Regions from separate parts of the Xenorhabdus griffiniae genome, predicted to be linked through region 2. Evidence: predicted binding sites of a transcription regulator. Region 2 holds the regulator's gene; the other holds the start of a gene.

Region 1 (7,957 bases), 1.2 Mb from region 2:
CCTTACAATAAAAACCCTAACCCCCACGCCTGGATGTCGCCCAAAAATGCGCTGATCTATATCGAAAATATTCGTAAAGCCTTTGTCAAATACGATCCCGATAATGCCGAAATTTACAATCGTAATGCCAAAGCTTATGCAGAAAAAATGGCTCAATTGGATGCGCCTCTTAGGGAACGTCTTGCTCGTATTCCTGAAGAGCAACGCTGGCTAGTCACCAGTGAAGGCGCTTTCAGCTACCTCACACAAGATTATGGTTTCAAAGAAGTTTACTTGTGGCCAATTAATGCTGAGGAACAAGGTTCCCCACAACAGGTTCGCCGTGTTATTGATACAGTAAGAGCTAATAAGATCCCAGTTGTCTTCAGTGAAAGCACTGTTTCAGATAAACCAGCAAAACAAGTCAGTAAAGAAACGGGAGCACGTTACGGCGGGGTACTTTATGTAGACTCCCTCTCCACTCAAAAAGGACCGGTTCCAACTTATATTGATCTACTTAACACCACTGTAGACACTATCGCAAAAGGATTTAATCAATGAATCGCTCATCATTAAACCATCTATCGTTATTTGAGCATCCTCATTTAATTGTGGATAACGCCACTGTCACTTACAACAATGGGCATACGGCTATTTATGATGCCAGTTTTGACATTACTGGCGGCACAATTTGTGCACTGGTAGGTATGAATGGCAGCGGCAAATCCACATTATTCAAAACCATTATGGGATTAGTCACACCTTCACAAGGAAAAGTGACTCTCAACAAGCAACCTATCAAAGCTGCATTAAAACAAAATATCATCGCATATGTTCCTCAAACTGAAGATGTAGATTGGAATTTTCCGGTTCTGGTTTCTGATGTTGTAATGATGGGACGCTATGGAAAAATGGGATTTTTGCGCCGCCCCAGTAAGCGAGATCATGAAATCGTCAATAAAGCCCTTGAACGTGTTGGGCTGACGGACTTGCGTGATCGCCAAATTGGTGAACTTTCTGGCGGACAGAAAAAACGCGCATTTTTAGCCCGTGCATTGGCTCAAGAAGGGAAAGTTTTGCTACTGGACGAACCTTTTACTGGGGTAGATGTTAAAACAGAAAATGCCATTATTGACTTACTTCGTGACTTACGTGACGAAGGGCATTTGGTCTTAGTGTCAACGCATAACCTCGGCAGTGTACCTGAATTTTGTGATCACGTTATTTTGATCAACCGCACGGTGCTCGCCAGTGGCCGAACTGAAAATACGTTTACTCAAAAAAATCTGGAAATAACCTTCGGTGGCGTCTTGCGCCATATTAATCTTTCCGCGCCTGAGCTGCATAAAGATGACGATCCACGCTCACTGACAGTAATAACCGATGATGAACGTGCTGCCGTCTTTTACGGACATGATCACCATATTCCACCGCGGCAAAACCCCAAACAAAAGGAAAACCAACCATGATGGAACTGCTTTTACAACCATTCAGTTACAACTACATGGTGAAAGCCATGTGGGTAAGCACCATTGTTGGGGGTGTCTGTGCTTTCTTATCTGCTTATCTGATGCTAAAAGGTTGGTCACTAATGGGAGATGCCCTTTCCCACTCTGTTGTGCCTGGTGTCGCAGGTGCATATGCTCTCGGTTTACCTTATGCAGGTGGTGCTTTTTTTACAGGGATGCTCGCTGCATTATCAATGACATTGGTGCGTCATATCACTCGGTTACGTGAAGATGCGGTGATAGGTTTTATATTCTCCACTTTTTTTGCCGTCGGATTATTGATCGTTTCTTTAAACCCTACATCCGTGAATGTACAAACCATTATATTAGGCAATATTCTCGGGATCGCTGATGAAGATGTTTTACAAGTGGAAATCATTATTGCCGTTTCCTTCATCATCTTAATGGTACTTTGGAAAGATCTGTTGGTTGTTTTCTTTGATGAAACTCACGCACGCTCTATTGGATTATCACCGTTACGGTTGAAAATCATTTTCTTCACTTTATTAAGTGCCTGTACTGTTGCTGCATTACAGACAGTAGGCGCTATCCTGGTTATCGCAATGGTTGTAACGCCTGGTGCAACCGCCTATTTATTGACAGATCGATTTAAACATTTGTTGATTATTGCCGTCGCTATCGGCTCACTCACGAGTGGTATCGGCGCATATGTGAGTTATTTTCTCAACGGTGCAACTGGAGGAGTGATTGTCACCATACAAACAGTCATTTTCTTACTCGCGTTCTTCTTTGCCCCTAAGCATGGCACGTTAGCCTCCCGCAGACGAGCCAGAAAGGAATCTCTGGCATTGATTCAGGAGCAACGCTCATGAACACATTTATTGAATTAATAACTGAACCTTTCATGCATGAGTTTATGCGACGAGCTATCTATGCGGCCATTATGGTGGGCGCTGTTTGTGCTGTACTTTCCTGTTACTTAGTCTTAAAGGGTTGGTCATTGATGGGAGATGCCATTTCCCATGCTGTTTTGCCAGGGATAGTGCTCGCTTTTGTAACCGGCATACCACTTGCAATAGGTGCTTTCCTTTCTGGTATATCTTGTGCATTCGCGACAGGCTACCTAAAAGAACATAGCCGAATCAAAGAAGATACTGTCATGGGAATCGTTTTCTCAGGTATGTTTGCATTTGGGTTAGTCCTGTTTACTCGTATCGATACGGATCAACACCTGACACACATTTTATTTGGCAGCATACTCGGCATTACCCAGCATGAATTACTCCAAACCTTGTGTATTGCCGGGATCACGCTGGCTATTGTGTTGCTAAAGAGAAAAGATTTCATGCTCTACTGCTTCGACCCCAACCAGGCACGAGTGGTTGGTCTTCCCGTAAAACTTCTCCATTACGGGTTATTATCACTGCTGGCCCTAACAATTGTCGCATCGTTGCAGGCTGTCGGTATCATCCTGGTCATTGCGATGTTAATCTCCCCCGGTATTATTGCTTTTATACTTTGCCGGAGCTTTGATCGCATGTTGATTGTAGCAATGGTTGCTTCTATATCATCCAGTGTACTTGGCACTATCATCAGCTTCCATATTGATGGTGAAACAGGCCCCTGTATCGTCATCATTCAGGCAATTTTCTTTGCTATTGCACTGACTTATGATCAAATAAAATTAGCTTGCAAGAAAGCAAACAAAAGATCGTTTGAGAAAATCTCATCCCAAGAAGTATCAATTCCAGAAAAATCAAATTAAAAAATAATAGAGTGCCATATCAAATTTGAGATATGGCCTTATTAATTCCTATTAAAACGCCTTTTATCCTGTTCAAATGTTACATCTGTCTGTAATATAAGCATAGCAACTGTCAACTTAATGAGGTGAAACATGTGGCAAACAGTGAGCCGACTATTAAGTGAGCATTTTGGTGATGCTGAAATTCACGATAAAGAGGAATTGACAGGAGGAGATATTCACCGCGCCTGGCATGTTAAATATGGTGAACAGCATATCTTTATCAAATCCAACGTGAAAGAAATGCTGCCAATTTTCAAAGCAGAAGCAGAGCAACTGGAATTATTAGCTCGCAGCAAAACAACCCGAGTTCCCGACGTTTATGGTGTAGGTCACGACCGCAACTATAGCTTCCTGCTACTGGAACATTTGCCCATAAAACCCTTTAACCCACACAGTGCGTATCTTTTTGGTCAACACCTTGCGAAGCTACATCAATGGAGCGAACAACCTAAATTCGGTTTTGATTTTGATAACATGCTGGCAACGACCATACAACCTAACGGATGGCAAAAGCGTTGGGCCCATTTTTATGCCGAAAAACGCATTGGATGGCAACTGCAACTTGCCGCTGATAACGGGATGGTGTTTGGAGATATTAACCAAATTGTTCAAGTAATCAGCGATAGACTGCACAATCATCACCCTCAACCCTCTCTCCTGCATGGCGATCTATGGCCCATGAACTGTGCATCATTGAACGATAATTGTGCCGTCACTTTTGATCCTGCCTGCTATTGGGGAGATCGCGAATGCGATCTGGCGATGCTGCCACTTTACCCAGATCTTCCTTTGCAAATATTTGATGGTTACCAAAGTATTTGGCCATTGCCTAAAGATTTTCTTGAACGTCAACCCATTTACCAACTTTACTATTTGTTAAATAGATGCAATCTTTTCGGAGGAGAGAATTTTATTCTAATCCAAAAGATAATTGATAAAATTTTATCTGAGCAGACATAAGAGAACTTAATATTTAATTATTGATAATAGTCCAATGATTCAAAAAAAGATAAAATTTATTATATTAACCCCAACGTGACATTGAGCATCCTTGCCGTGTTATTAACTATCGCATTACCATCCTAAAAATTTAAATAAGAAGTACGCAATTACACCGATAATGATTGGTGATATGTAAAGGATAAAAATCTGGCTAAATAAAGAATGAGAGGGGAACGCAATTTTAGCTTCCAATTGTTCCTTAGTTATTCCACTCTCCTGCGCGTGTTCAAAGACCATTTGATCTTCAATACGTTCTTTGACGAATTTAAATTGACGATACATTCTCAATCCAGATGCACTCATTGCCAGCCCCACAAACATCAGCATATAAATGACAAAAAAGCTGATATTCTCCCCAGTTATGCCAGCAACACGCTCAGGGGTTGGAGAATGCTTCCAGAAAAAATCCAAAAATGGTGTATTGAATTTAATCATTTCTGTCATCATCTGAAGAAAATCATTCAAGACAGCATTAACTCCACCACCTCCAATACCGTCACCTTTAACACCATGCTGCCCTGCGGCTAGATTAATCACTGAGACAAAAGTTGACAACAGGGAGGGGACAAAAATAATCCAGCCCAAAATTCGCTTAGCGATAGCAATATATCTGGCTTGTTGATACGTCATGACATTCTCCATTGGCATAAATAATTTTATTTTTTAGTCAATGATAGCTCATAAAGAACCAACTTTAATCCTATTTACGGAGTCAATCTCTTACTTTACTGATGAAACTATCTCTTTCTTTGCTATCACCCATAACGAGATTTAATTTATTGGAATTGTTACAATCAAACTTCTTTAATCACTGTTATCATCGCGGAGAGATTTGAGATGTCATTTTGTTTATCTATGGAAGCTGCTATTTTTGATATGGATGGTTTACTGATTGATTCTGAACCTTATTGGGCACAGGGAGAAAAAAGCGTATTCAGTGAACTAGGACTGGATTTAAATTTAGCCAAAAACCTACCTGACACATTGGGATTACGAATCGATCACGTTGTTGAGTTATGGTATCAAGCATCACCCTGGCAAGGTGCCTCTAAAAGTGAAGTTGAACAACGTATCATCGATTACGTAGTTCAGTCAGTTGAAAAAAACCGTCCCTTACTGCCTGGAGTAGAACATGCTTTAAATCTCTGTCGCGAACGTGGGTTAAAAATTGGTCTGGCCTCCGCCTCACCCTATGAGATGATCAAAAAAGTGCTCGAATTGTTTAACCTACGACACTACTTTGATGTTGTCGTTTCTGCTGCACACTTACCTTACAGTAAACCACATCCCGAAGTTTATTTGCTGGCAGCCAGTCAACTTGGAGTCAACCCAACTAACTGTCTTACATTAGAAGACTCATTCAACGGTATGATCGCAACCAAAGCAGCAAGAATGCGCTCAATCGTCGTCCCCGCCTCCCACCATTTTGATGATCCCCGCTGGTCATTGGCTGACGTTAAACTGAATTCGCTGGAAAAATTAACAATAGAAAATATTACTTAATAGCCACTGCGCTGCCCTATTTCTCGTATAAGGCAGCGCAAATATCAGCTGTCTCCTCAACCAACCAAGACACAGTTTCAAAATTTTCCTGGTTACCCTCTATCTTCCTCAGACAAAACCCTCTATACTGCCTCACTGTATGTATAAACAGCAATCAGCATAAATAATTAGTATAAATCGTTATGACAGCAGAAGGGCATCTTCTTTTTTCCGTTGCCAGCCTTGTATTGGCTCACCAGCTAGAAATCACACCAGAAATAGCACAGGGAGACTGGTTACACATGCTTCCCGGCGTACTTCTGGCTTCATTGTTACCAGATATCGACCATCCAAGTTCAACCTTAGGCAGATTGTTCCGCTTTATATCCATTCCAATCGCGCGATTATGTGGGCATCGTGGATTTACACATAGTTTATTAGCACTGCTTGTGGGGGTTACCCTATTCCAGACTGAAATACCGTCTAGTTGGCCCATTCCAACTGACTTTGTCCATGCAATGGTTATCGGTTATATCAGTCATCTTATTGCTGATATGCTTACTCCCGCTGGTATCCCACTGTTATGGCCGCTAAGAATACGTTTTTGCTTACCTATTCTTAGAGGTAAGGAACGTAAAAAAGCCGAACGTTTTATTGCCGTACTGATAGTAGTTATCGCTATTATCCTTCCACAACACATCGATTTCTCATTCGCACGCTATTTCGACAGCTTACAATTTAACAAAATACAGTTTGATAAATTACCTATCGATAAGCTACAGAATCTCTACAAATAACTGCTCAATATTCACATACAGCAAATACCGCAACCCCATTTTAAAATGGGGTTGCCTGCAAAATATCAATCATTTTTATTCACTTCCTGTCACCTTACAAAAACCTTTAACTCAGTAAGATACAAAGTTAACAGTTGCAATTGAGCAATAAACCAACACCGATAGATTAAGATATATAATCAATTTCACTAGCTAGTGAAAAATAATTATATTAAATTCCATTTAATTATAAGGAAGTAACTTCTTATACTGATAATATTTCACTTTAAGCATTTCAGGGTACGTAGGCGATAGATTCAAATTGGAATAAATCTATATTCCAAACTACATACCGCAGCTCGAAATAGAAAGAGTATATAATTTTTGGAGACTAGAGATGGATTTACCACTCATCATCAACGTGCTCGTTTTTGTAGCACTGCTTATTCTATTAGCAAAAACGAACTCAAATAAATGGAGCTTATCCAAAAAAGTTCTTGTGGCTCTAGTCGTGGGCGTCGTTTTTGGACTGGCACTAAACATCATTTATGGAGCAGATAATCTTACCGTAAAAGAGTCAATTAAATGGTTCAATATTGTAGGTAATGGTTATGTACAACTGCTACAAATGGTTATCATGCCATTGGTTTTTGCTTCGATCCTAAGCGCCGTTACCCGCTTACACAAAGCATCTTCCTTAGGAAGGATCAGCTTCTTCACCATTGGTACATTATTGTTCACTACAGCAATTTCCGCTTTAATCGGTATTGTCATTGCCAATTTATTTGGGCTAAGTGCAGCAGGACTCATTCAAGGCACGCAAGAAACTGCACGTTTATTAGCAATTGAAAACAATTATATTGGCAAAGTTGCAGATATGAGTGTGCCTCAAATCATTCTCTCCTTTATCCCTAAAAATCCTTTTGCTGACCTGACGGGAGCACGCCCTACTTCTATTATTAGTGTGGTAATTTTTGCGGCATTTTTAGGCATCGCTGCGCTACAAATGATTAAAGATAATCAGGAACGCGGTAAACTGGCTCTCGTTGCCATTGATACTCTGCAAGCATGGGCAATGAAACTGGTCAGGTTAGTTATGTGCCTCACTCCATACGGTGTAATGGCCTTAATGACCAAAGTTGTCGCCAGCTCCAATATCCATGACATTACTCAATTAGGTAGTTTTGTTGTGGCTTCCTACATTGCCCTTGGTCTGATGTTTGTAGTACATGGCGGACTTTTGGCATTCACGGGTATCAATCCTCTGAAATTCTTTAAAAAAGCAGGTCCTGTACTGACATTTGCATTTACCAGTCGTTCAAGCGCTGCAAGTATTCCCTTGAATGTCGAAACACAAACTCGTCGCCTCGGTGTACCTGAGTCTATTGCCAGCTTCTCCGCTTCTTTTGGCGCGACTATTGGGCAAAATGGCTGTGCTGGCA
Region 2 (7,957 bases):
ATATCCAGCCCTATATCATTCAGCCATAAAACCGATGTTGTGATCTCTTTAGAAAAACTAAAAGCAGCTAAAACGATACGCGTTTCTTTGGCAAAATCATTATGTTGCGGAGAGTCCCAGGCCAGAAAATCCAACAACGAACTTTCAGCATCAATATCCTGTCCCATTCGATTCAAAAATTCCCGGTAGGCACTAACAGCCTGCTCCCACGTTAGATTTGAAACCATGGCGGCGTACCGAATCGCCTGAAGTTCCATATGACCACCGTCGTCATCCCGCTTAAGCTCTATGACGACGAGATTGGCAGACTTATCGATACCAAGTAAATCAACGCGGCGATTAGAGCCAACAAAATGACTATATTCTTCTGCAATCACTAATGTATCTGGGCTAATGGCTCCAATTTGTGATTTTAAAAGACGCTGAATGTCTTGTCGTTCCTTTAGCTTCTCTGCCTCAAATGAAGTCATTTTAACTTCGATTAACGTATCCTGTGTTAATTCATATATTGCCATGTTTGTACTTATATTACTTTTTTGTCATTGTCCCTTGGTACCATATAGTATACATCAGGCTGTTAGTGCAAAACGCGGATTTCAGTATGGCTATATTCCTCATCCATGACTTCATCGTCGTCGAGTGGATCTTCCATTTGTTGATCGCGTAACATAGAATTGACCACATCAGCAAAACCCTCTTTCATATATTGCTCCATAAAGATACCTTTCGGGTTTGGCCAGGGTAATTGAGCCATCGGCCAGTCACAATGTTCCTTGTAAAACAAAAACGCTTTCAGGCGTCCTTTCGCTGTGTCAAAATCCCGACTCCAATAGGCATTACCTAACCGATAATTCGTATAGAATTCATCGAAGCTGCCAAAAATTTCATAAACATAATCAGCTGTTTTTAGTATATTTTTCCACGCCGTTTCTTCACTAATATAGCCCGCTGCAAAACAATTTCGGCTCAAAACAATCGCGCGCCAGAGATCGAATCCCCAAAGTAAAGCGGGCGGGCGTCCATTAATTGAGCGAGAACATTGTTGTACATATTCTTCTGGCTCTTCAATTAAACTGCCAAGTATTTTAAACATTTCGCCATCAGTAAAAACCGCATCAACTGCAAAGCGTTCTGAGTGTATTCCTGCCCATAAATCATGCACTACTTTCCAATAATCTTTTTCATTAAGTATTCCCCAATCTGCGTAGACTTGGGACTGATGAGGCTCTGCATCAGATAAGGGCAAGATACGGTATTGGTAATTATCGTGAGAAACTCGGCTTTTTAAAGGGTAATGTTCTAATGTTTCTGTCCAAAAACCCTCGTAATAACAGTTAACGATATGCAAACGCAATGCCTGACGCTTTTCTTCCGGTAAAACAGAATACTTTGCCTGTAAGTAATAACGTTTTTGTTCGGTAATAGGGAGATTTTTGATACGTTGGAAAGTATAAGTGGAGAGATATATACCAAGTAAGCTCAAGCCAATCATGCTAGCCCAAAGTATATATCCCTTTGAAGGTACGTTATTAGCATCAAAGATCAGTATCGTTATGCCGACCGATAATACCCCTAAAAAAAGTGTTGCAATCCAAAGAGCACTTAAGCCAATTACCTGAATAGGCTTGAGAAATGCCACGCCTTTTCTTTCCTTGAGGATATTTTTGATTATCCTAAAACCATTCACAGGAAATCTTCTATTATTCGGGTGGTTTTGCAATAATTCTTTCATTTTTAGTCCATGAATTAAGTAAGATGTATTTATACGCATTAAACTTCAAGTTGCAATTTACAACACGATATGGAACCTGATTCCCCCGCTTCGCGGGAATAAATTACACGCATATTGCAGTTAGATTGGTATATAATTTTAATTTTCAATATAATTATCCAGATAAATTAATTTAAATCCTCAGATATTATCCAATATTTTCAGTTTTATTTTCTCCGTTTTTTAGCCCATTTTATTGTTCTTATCCACGGATTAACTTTATTTTCAAGTATCTCATCATGACAAGTTAACCCCTCTTCTTCACCGCTATGTTACATATCAGACGAGAACCGAACATCATCTAGATCCCACTCTCAGGTTAAAAAACATGATAACATTAAAGTCATTAGCATCGGGTAGGTGTGAGAGGTGTAATGAAAACTATCAATCAAAAAAAGTTACTGGCACAGGCTGAAACAATCTGCCTGTCAAGAGGAGTTCGTTTGACACCTCAACGCCTTGAGATTCTTCGTTTGATTACTGAACAGCCTGGCGCGATAAGCGCTTATGATTTGCTGGATTTATTGCGTGAAGTCGAGCCACAAGCCAAGCCTCCAACAGTTTATCGTGGATTAGAGTTTCTGCTGGAACAAGGTTTTATTCACAAGATAGAATCCACAAACAGCTATGTGCTTTGCCATCATTTTGAAGAACCATGCCATACTTCGGCAATGTTTATCTGTGAATTTTGTGGCTCTGTGACCGAAAAGGATGCAAAGAATATTGAATCAGCGATTCAACAGTTAGCGCAAGGTACGGGGTTTCATTTACGAAATAGCGTGATAGAAGTTCATGGCCTATGTTCTTCCTGCCATGAGATTGAATCCTGCACGGAGCGCGATATATGTCAGCACAATCATTCGGTTGAAGAAAATAAAAAGAAATAAGAAAAAACATTTGCAGCCAAATTGGGCAATGAGGCGGTCATAACTGATATAATCATATATTTTTCAAGCTCCCGTTGAACTTAAGTTTAACGGGTTCTAGGAAAAATGACCGCCCCAGAATGGCAACTGCAATTATCCGCCTTTACAATCAGAACCAGTCCCCGCTACGAATAACGCCGACGGCCAATCCTTCAATAGTGAAATTCTGCTCGCTCAAATCAACAACAATAGGTTTAAATTCCGGATTTTCAGCAATCAGTTCAATTTTGTTTCCTGTTTGTTTGAAGCGTTTTACTGTGACTTCATCTTCAATACGCGCTACAATGACTTGCCCATTATGAACATCCTGTGTTTTATGCACAGCCAGTAAATCTCCGTCCATAATCCCAATGTCTTTCATGGACATGCCACTGACACGTAACAGAAAATCAGCGCTTGGTTTGAATAATTCAGGATCAACCTTATAATGGCTTTCGATGTGTTCCTGCGCCAGCAGTGGTTCCCCAGCAGCAACACGACCGATCAGCGGCAATCCTGCCCCTTCAGCTTCTTCAAGCAGCAAACGGATACCTCTGGATGCACCAGAGATAATCTCTATCACCCCTTTACGCGCAAGTGCCTTTAAATGCTCTTCTGCTGCGTTAGGTGAACGAAAACCAAGTCGCGCTGCAATTTCAGCACGTGTTGGTGGCATACCCGTTTGCGAAATATGGTCACGCACCAAGTCATAAACTTGCTGCTGCCTGGCAGTTAATGCTTTCATTTCGCCCCCTGTTTGTTTATACAGTCAGACTGTGAGTATATACAGGTAAAGTCGAATTGGGAACCTGTCAGCATGTAAAAGCAGCTAAATAACGTATTTGATGAAAAGATACGCGCCATCAATGCATAAAATGCGACCAGAAGATCATTCCCCAAATAAACAACGCCAAAAGCAGGGTGAGCAATACCGCCGCCGATCCCATATCTTTCGCTCGACCTGATAATTCATGATATTCACTACCGATACGATCGACGACTGCTTCTATGGCACTATTGAGGATTTCGACAATGACCACCAGCATAACAGAGCCAATCAGGAAGAGTCTCTCATGCAAGCTAAAATCTAAAGAAAATGCAACGATGATCGCAAGTATGGCCGCAATTGCCTCCTGCCGAAATGCCGCTTCATTTTGCCATGCAGCCCTGATTCCTTTCATCGAATACCCAGCCGCTTTAATGATACGGCTTAAACCTGTTGATTGATTTGCCATAAAAATTTTCTTTAATGAACTTAATGATTATATGGTTATATAACTTTTAGCTCTTATTATTGTCTTATTTCCACAGATCTCAAAATCTGTTTCTGGTATCCTTGCGATGCGTTGCTAACAAGAGGCTTAAAGCAGTTATGTCAGGTTGGCGTAAAATATATTATAAGTTATTGAATTTACCACTAAAATTATTAGTAAAAAGTAAATTAATCCCTACGGATCCTATTGCGGAGCTGCGTCTTGATACGACTCGGCCTATTTTGTATATACTGCCGTATCACTCAAAAACAGACTTATTGACTCTGCGTCAACAATGTCTGGCGCAAGATCTGCCTGATCCGTTGAATCCTTTGGAAATTAGTGATACACAGCTTCCCAGCTGTGTCTTTATCGATAACGGTCCACGTGTGTTCCGTTGTTATGCACCAAAACATGAATCTGTGAGAATTTTTCACTCCTATCTGGACTTGCACCACAATAATCCTGATCTGGATATTCAGATGGTGCCTGTTTCCGTCATGTTTGGTCGTTCCCCGGGACGCGAAGGGCAAGAAGGACATACCACGCCACAATTACGCTTGCTAAATGGCGTGCAGAAGTTTTTTGCCATCTTATGGCTTGGACGGGATAGTTTTGTCCGTTTCTCCACACCGGTGTCTTTACGTCATATGGCCGATGAGCATGGTACAGATAATATCATCGCCAATAAACTCGCCCGTGTAGCTCGGATGCACTATTCCCGCCAACGTCTTGCGGCCGTTGGGCCTCGTTTACCTGCCAGACAGGATCTGTTCAACAAGTTATTGACCTCAAAAGCAATAGAAAAAGCGATTGCTGATGAAGCCCGTAGCAAGAAAATCTCTCCCGAAAAGGCAAAACAGAATGCCATCAATATGTTGGAAGAGATTGCCGCAAATTTCTCCTATGAAACCGTACGCTTGACTGATCGGGTTTTAAGCTGGACCTGGAACCGTTTGTATCAAGGCATTAATGTTCATAACGCCGAACGAGTTCGCCAGTTGGCGCAGGATGGCCATGAACTGGTTTATGTTCCATGCCACCGCAGCCATATGGACTACCTTTTGCTCTCTTATGTGCTCTATCACCAAGGGCTAGTTCCACCACACATTGCTGCGGGCATTAACCTGAATTTCTGGCCTGCCGGTCCGATATTCCGTCGTCTCGGTGCGTTCTTTATCCGCCGTACGTTTAAAGGTAATAAGCTCTATTCAACCCTCTTTCGTGAATATCTCGGCGAGTTGTTTACCCGTGGTTATTCAGTTGAATACTTTGTCGAAGGAGGACGTTCCCGTACTGGTCGTTTGCTTGATCCCAAAACAGGGACGCTCTCCATGACCTTGCAAGCCATGCTACGAGGGGAATCTCGTCCCATCACGATTGTACCGATCTACATCGGTTATGAGCATGTGATGGAAGTGGCAACGTATGCCAAAGAGCTGCGCGGTGCAACCAAGGAAAAAGAAGGCTTTTTCCAGATGGTGCGCGGGTTGCGCAAATTACGTAATCTGGGACAAGGTTACGTGAATTTTGGTGAACCGATCCCGTTGACACAATACCTGAATCAGCATGTACCTGAGTGGCGTGACTCCATTGATCCAATCGAATCTCAGCGTCCAACATGGCTGACACCAACAGTCAGTAAACTGGCTGACAATATTATGGTCAATATCAATAATGCTGCCGCTGCCAATGCTATTAATTTATGCACTACGGCGTTATTGTCATCACGCCAGCGAGCGCTGACCCGTGAACAGCTTATTGAGCAGTTGGATTGCTATCTGCAATTATTGCGTAATGTGCCTTACACTGACGATATCACGGTGCCAAACCAAACCGCAGAAGAGTTGCTAGATCACGCTCTTATGATGGATAAGTTTGAGGTCGAGAAAGATAGTCTGGGAGATATTATTATCCTGCCACGTGAAAGCGCGGTATTGATGACTTATTATCGTAATAATATCCAGCACTTATTGATCCTGCCTTCCCTGATCACCAGTATTATTATGCATCACCGCCGCATTAGCCGTAGTGAATTGCTCAGACAAGTAGCGCTGATTTATCCGCTGATCAAGCAGGAACTTTTCATGCGTTACAGCAAGGAAACGCTTCCGGAGGTTGTCAATACCTTGATTGATGAGCTGGCACGCCAATGCCTTATCTGCAACAAAGAGCAAGGAATGCTGGTGCTAAATCCTGCGCGTATTCGCCCGCTGCAATTGCTGGCAGCCGGCATCAGGGAAACGCTGCAACGTTATGCCATTACGCTCTCTTTGTTGAATGCCACACCTGAAATTAGCCGTGGTGTACTGGAAAAAGAGAGCCGGATGCTGGCACAACGTCTGTCAGTGCTGCATGGCATCAATGCGCCGGAGTTCTTTGACAAGGCTGTTTTTGCCTGTTCAGTCAATACGTTGCGTGAAGAAGGTTATATTCAAGACAGCGGCGATATGATTACCACCAGTGCTCAAGAACTCTATCATGTATTGAGTGAGCTGATGTCACCTGAAATTCGTTTGACGATTGAAAGTGTCAGTATGCCACCAGAACAAAATGAACCTGTACAGGTAACACAAGATCAGCAATAACGACACCACGCTGGTCAGAAGATAACGGGCGGTAATCCGCCCGTTATCTAAACGCTACACCCTATTAGACATAGCTAAAAAAGATGCCGAGGAACAGAACTAAACCAACGTAGTTATTGTTCATAAAAGCGTGAAAACAGGCAGACCTTTCCCGATTTGTGATCAATTTTTGCTGATAAATGAATAATGCTGTTACCAGCAATACCGTCCAATAATAGATCCCGCCCAGATTCACCATCCCGCCAACGAAGACCAAAATGCCCAGCATGATGAATTGCAGAATGCCAATGATCAGTTTATCAAAGCGTCCGAAAAGTACGGCGGTCGATTTCACGCCGATTTTCAGGTCATCGTCACGATCAACCATGGCATACTGCGTATCGTAAATTACAGACCAAATGATATTGGCTAAAAATAACAGCCAGCATTCCAAGGGTAAGGATTCACTAACTGCGGCAAAGGCCATCGGAATTGACCAGCCGTAAGCCGCACCTAACACAACTTGTGGCAAGTGACTAACGCGTTTGACAAAAGGGTAAACACACGCCAATGCCAGACCAACGACCGACAATGCAATCGTCATTTTATTCAGTGTTAAAACCAGTGCGAAAGAAATGAGTACCAGTGTGGCAAACAAGATTTTGCTTTCTTTTTCGGTAATATCGCCACTGGGAAGAGGACGAGATTTTGTCCGTTCTACATACCCATCAAATTTTCTGTCTGCGAAGTCATTAATGCAACATCCCGCAGCACGCATGAAAAACACACCAAGAGTAAATATTAACCCTATGTGCCAATCTGGTATGCCTTTTGCGGCGATCCACAATGCCCAATAGGTTGGCCATAATAGTAATAATGCGCCAATAGGTTTATCAATACGCATTAAACGGCAATAAGCACGCCATTTATCTCGCGTCATACTAACCTTCAATCTATTTCTCCCCTTTAGTTCTGTTGATCTTAATTCTATTTATATACAGGTGAATTCGGTAAAAAAGTCTCTGTGAGCAACAGTGGCTTGCCTGACAGCCTCAACAAGGAACGGCGTGCCCAGCGATCCCCCTGCCGACCTATTTGAATATAATCCCGCGTTAAATTATTACCACTAAAAAGATAACGTCCAAGTGGCACAGTTCCGATATCAACCAATTTTTTATCTGGGCCTGTGAGTGTTTCCACTGGAATAATTGTACGCCCTAAAAGCCACGGGATGTTATCCCCATACAAAACAGTTTCACGTAACCAGTATTTTTCACTTATAGGTAAGTGCTTACTTTCATTATTTAACGCTTCCGGAGTGATAAAACCTTCCTGAAAAGGCATCACCGATACATTCTGACAATATTGTTCAAAACGACGTGTCATTGAGCCGGCTTCCATCAGCCAATCGAAAACAGATTCAGGAATGTGGTCAGTCTCATCTGGCGATAACCAGTAAAT

What was found. Region 2 encodes LexA, which represses DNA repair genes until DNA is damaged. Its sites were predicted from a motif close to TNCTGTATGTACATACAGNA; they were not measured.
Region 1: a site for LexA is predicted at 5,894-5,913, ahead of WDV75_RS11175 (metal-dependent hydrolase). Genes of this name have one in related genera too.

Annotation. Positions count from the first base shown of each region.
Region 1 covers NZ_CP147737.1:2,617,922-2,625,878, forward strand. The annotation lists gene WDV75_RS11140 (metal ABC transporter substrate-binding protein) at 1-540, shown strand, start outside; gene WDV75_RS11145 (manganese/iron ABC transporter ATP-binding protein) at 537-1,448, shown strand; gene WDV75_RS11150 (metal ABC transporter permease) at 1,445-2,320, shown strand; gene WDV75_RS11155 (metal ABC transporter permease) at 2,317-3,213, shown strand; gene WDV75_RS11160 (fructosamine kinase family protein) at 3,346-4,215, shown strand; gene WDV75_RS11165 (YniB family protein) at 4,330-4,887, opposite strand; gene hxpB (hexitol phosphatase HxpB) at 5,095-5,760, shown strand; gene WDV75_RS11175 (metal-dependent hydrolase) at 5,943-6,536, shown strand; gene WDV75_RS11180 (L-cystine transporter) at 6,913-7,957, shown strand, end outside.
Region 2 covers NZ_CP147737.1:3,829,190-3,837,146, forward strand. The annotation lists gene WDV75_RS17125 (hypothetical protein) at 1-515, opposite strand, end outside; gene WDV75_RS17130 (DUF1266 domain-containing protein) at 578-1,732, opposite strand; gene zur (zinc uptake transcriptional repressor Zur) at 2,146-2,658, shown strand; gene lexA (transcriptional repressor LexA) at 2,807-3,421, opposite strand; gene WDV75_RS17145 (diacylglycerol kinase) at 3,540-3,911, opposite strand; gene plsB (glycerol-3-phosphate 1-O-acyltransferase PlsB) at 4,049-6,517, shown strand; gene ubiA (4-hydroxybenzoate octaprenyltransferase) at 6,582-7,436, opposite strand; gene ubiC (chorismate lyase) at 7,484-7,957, opposite strand, start outside.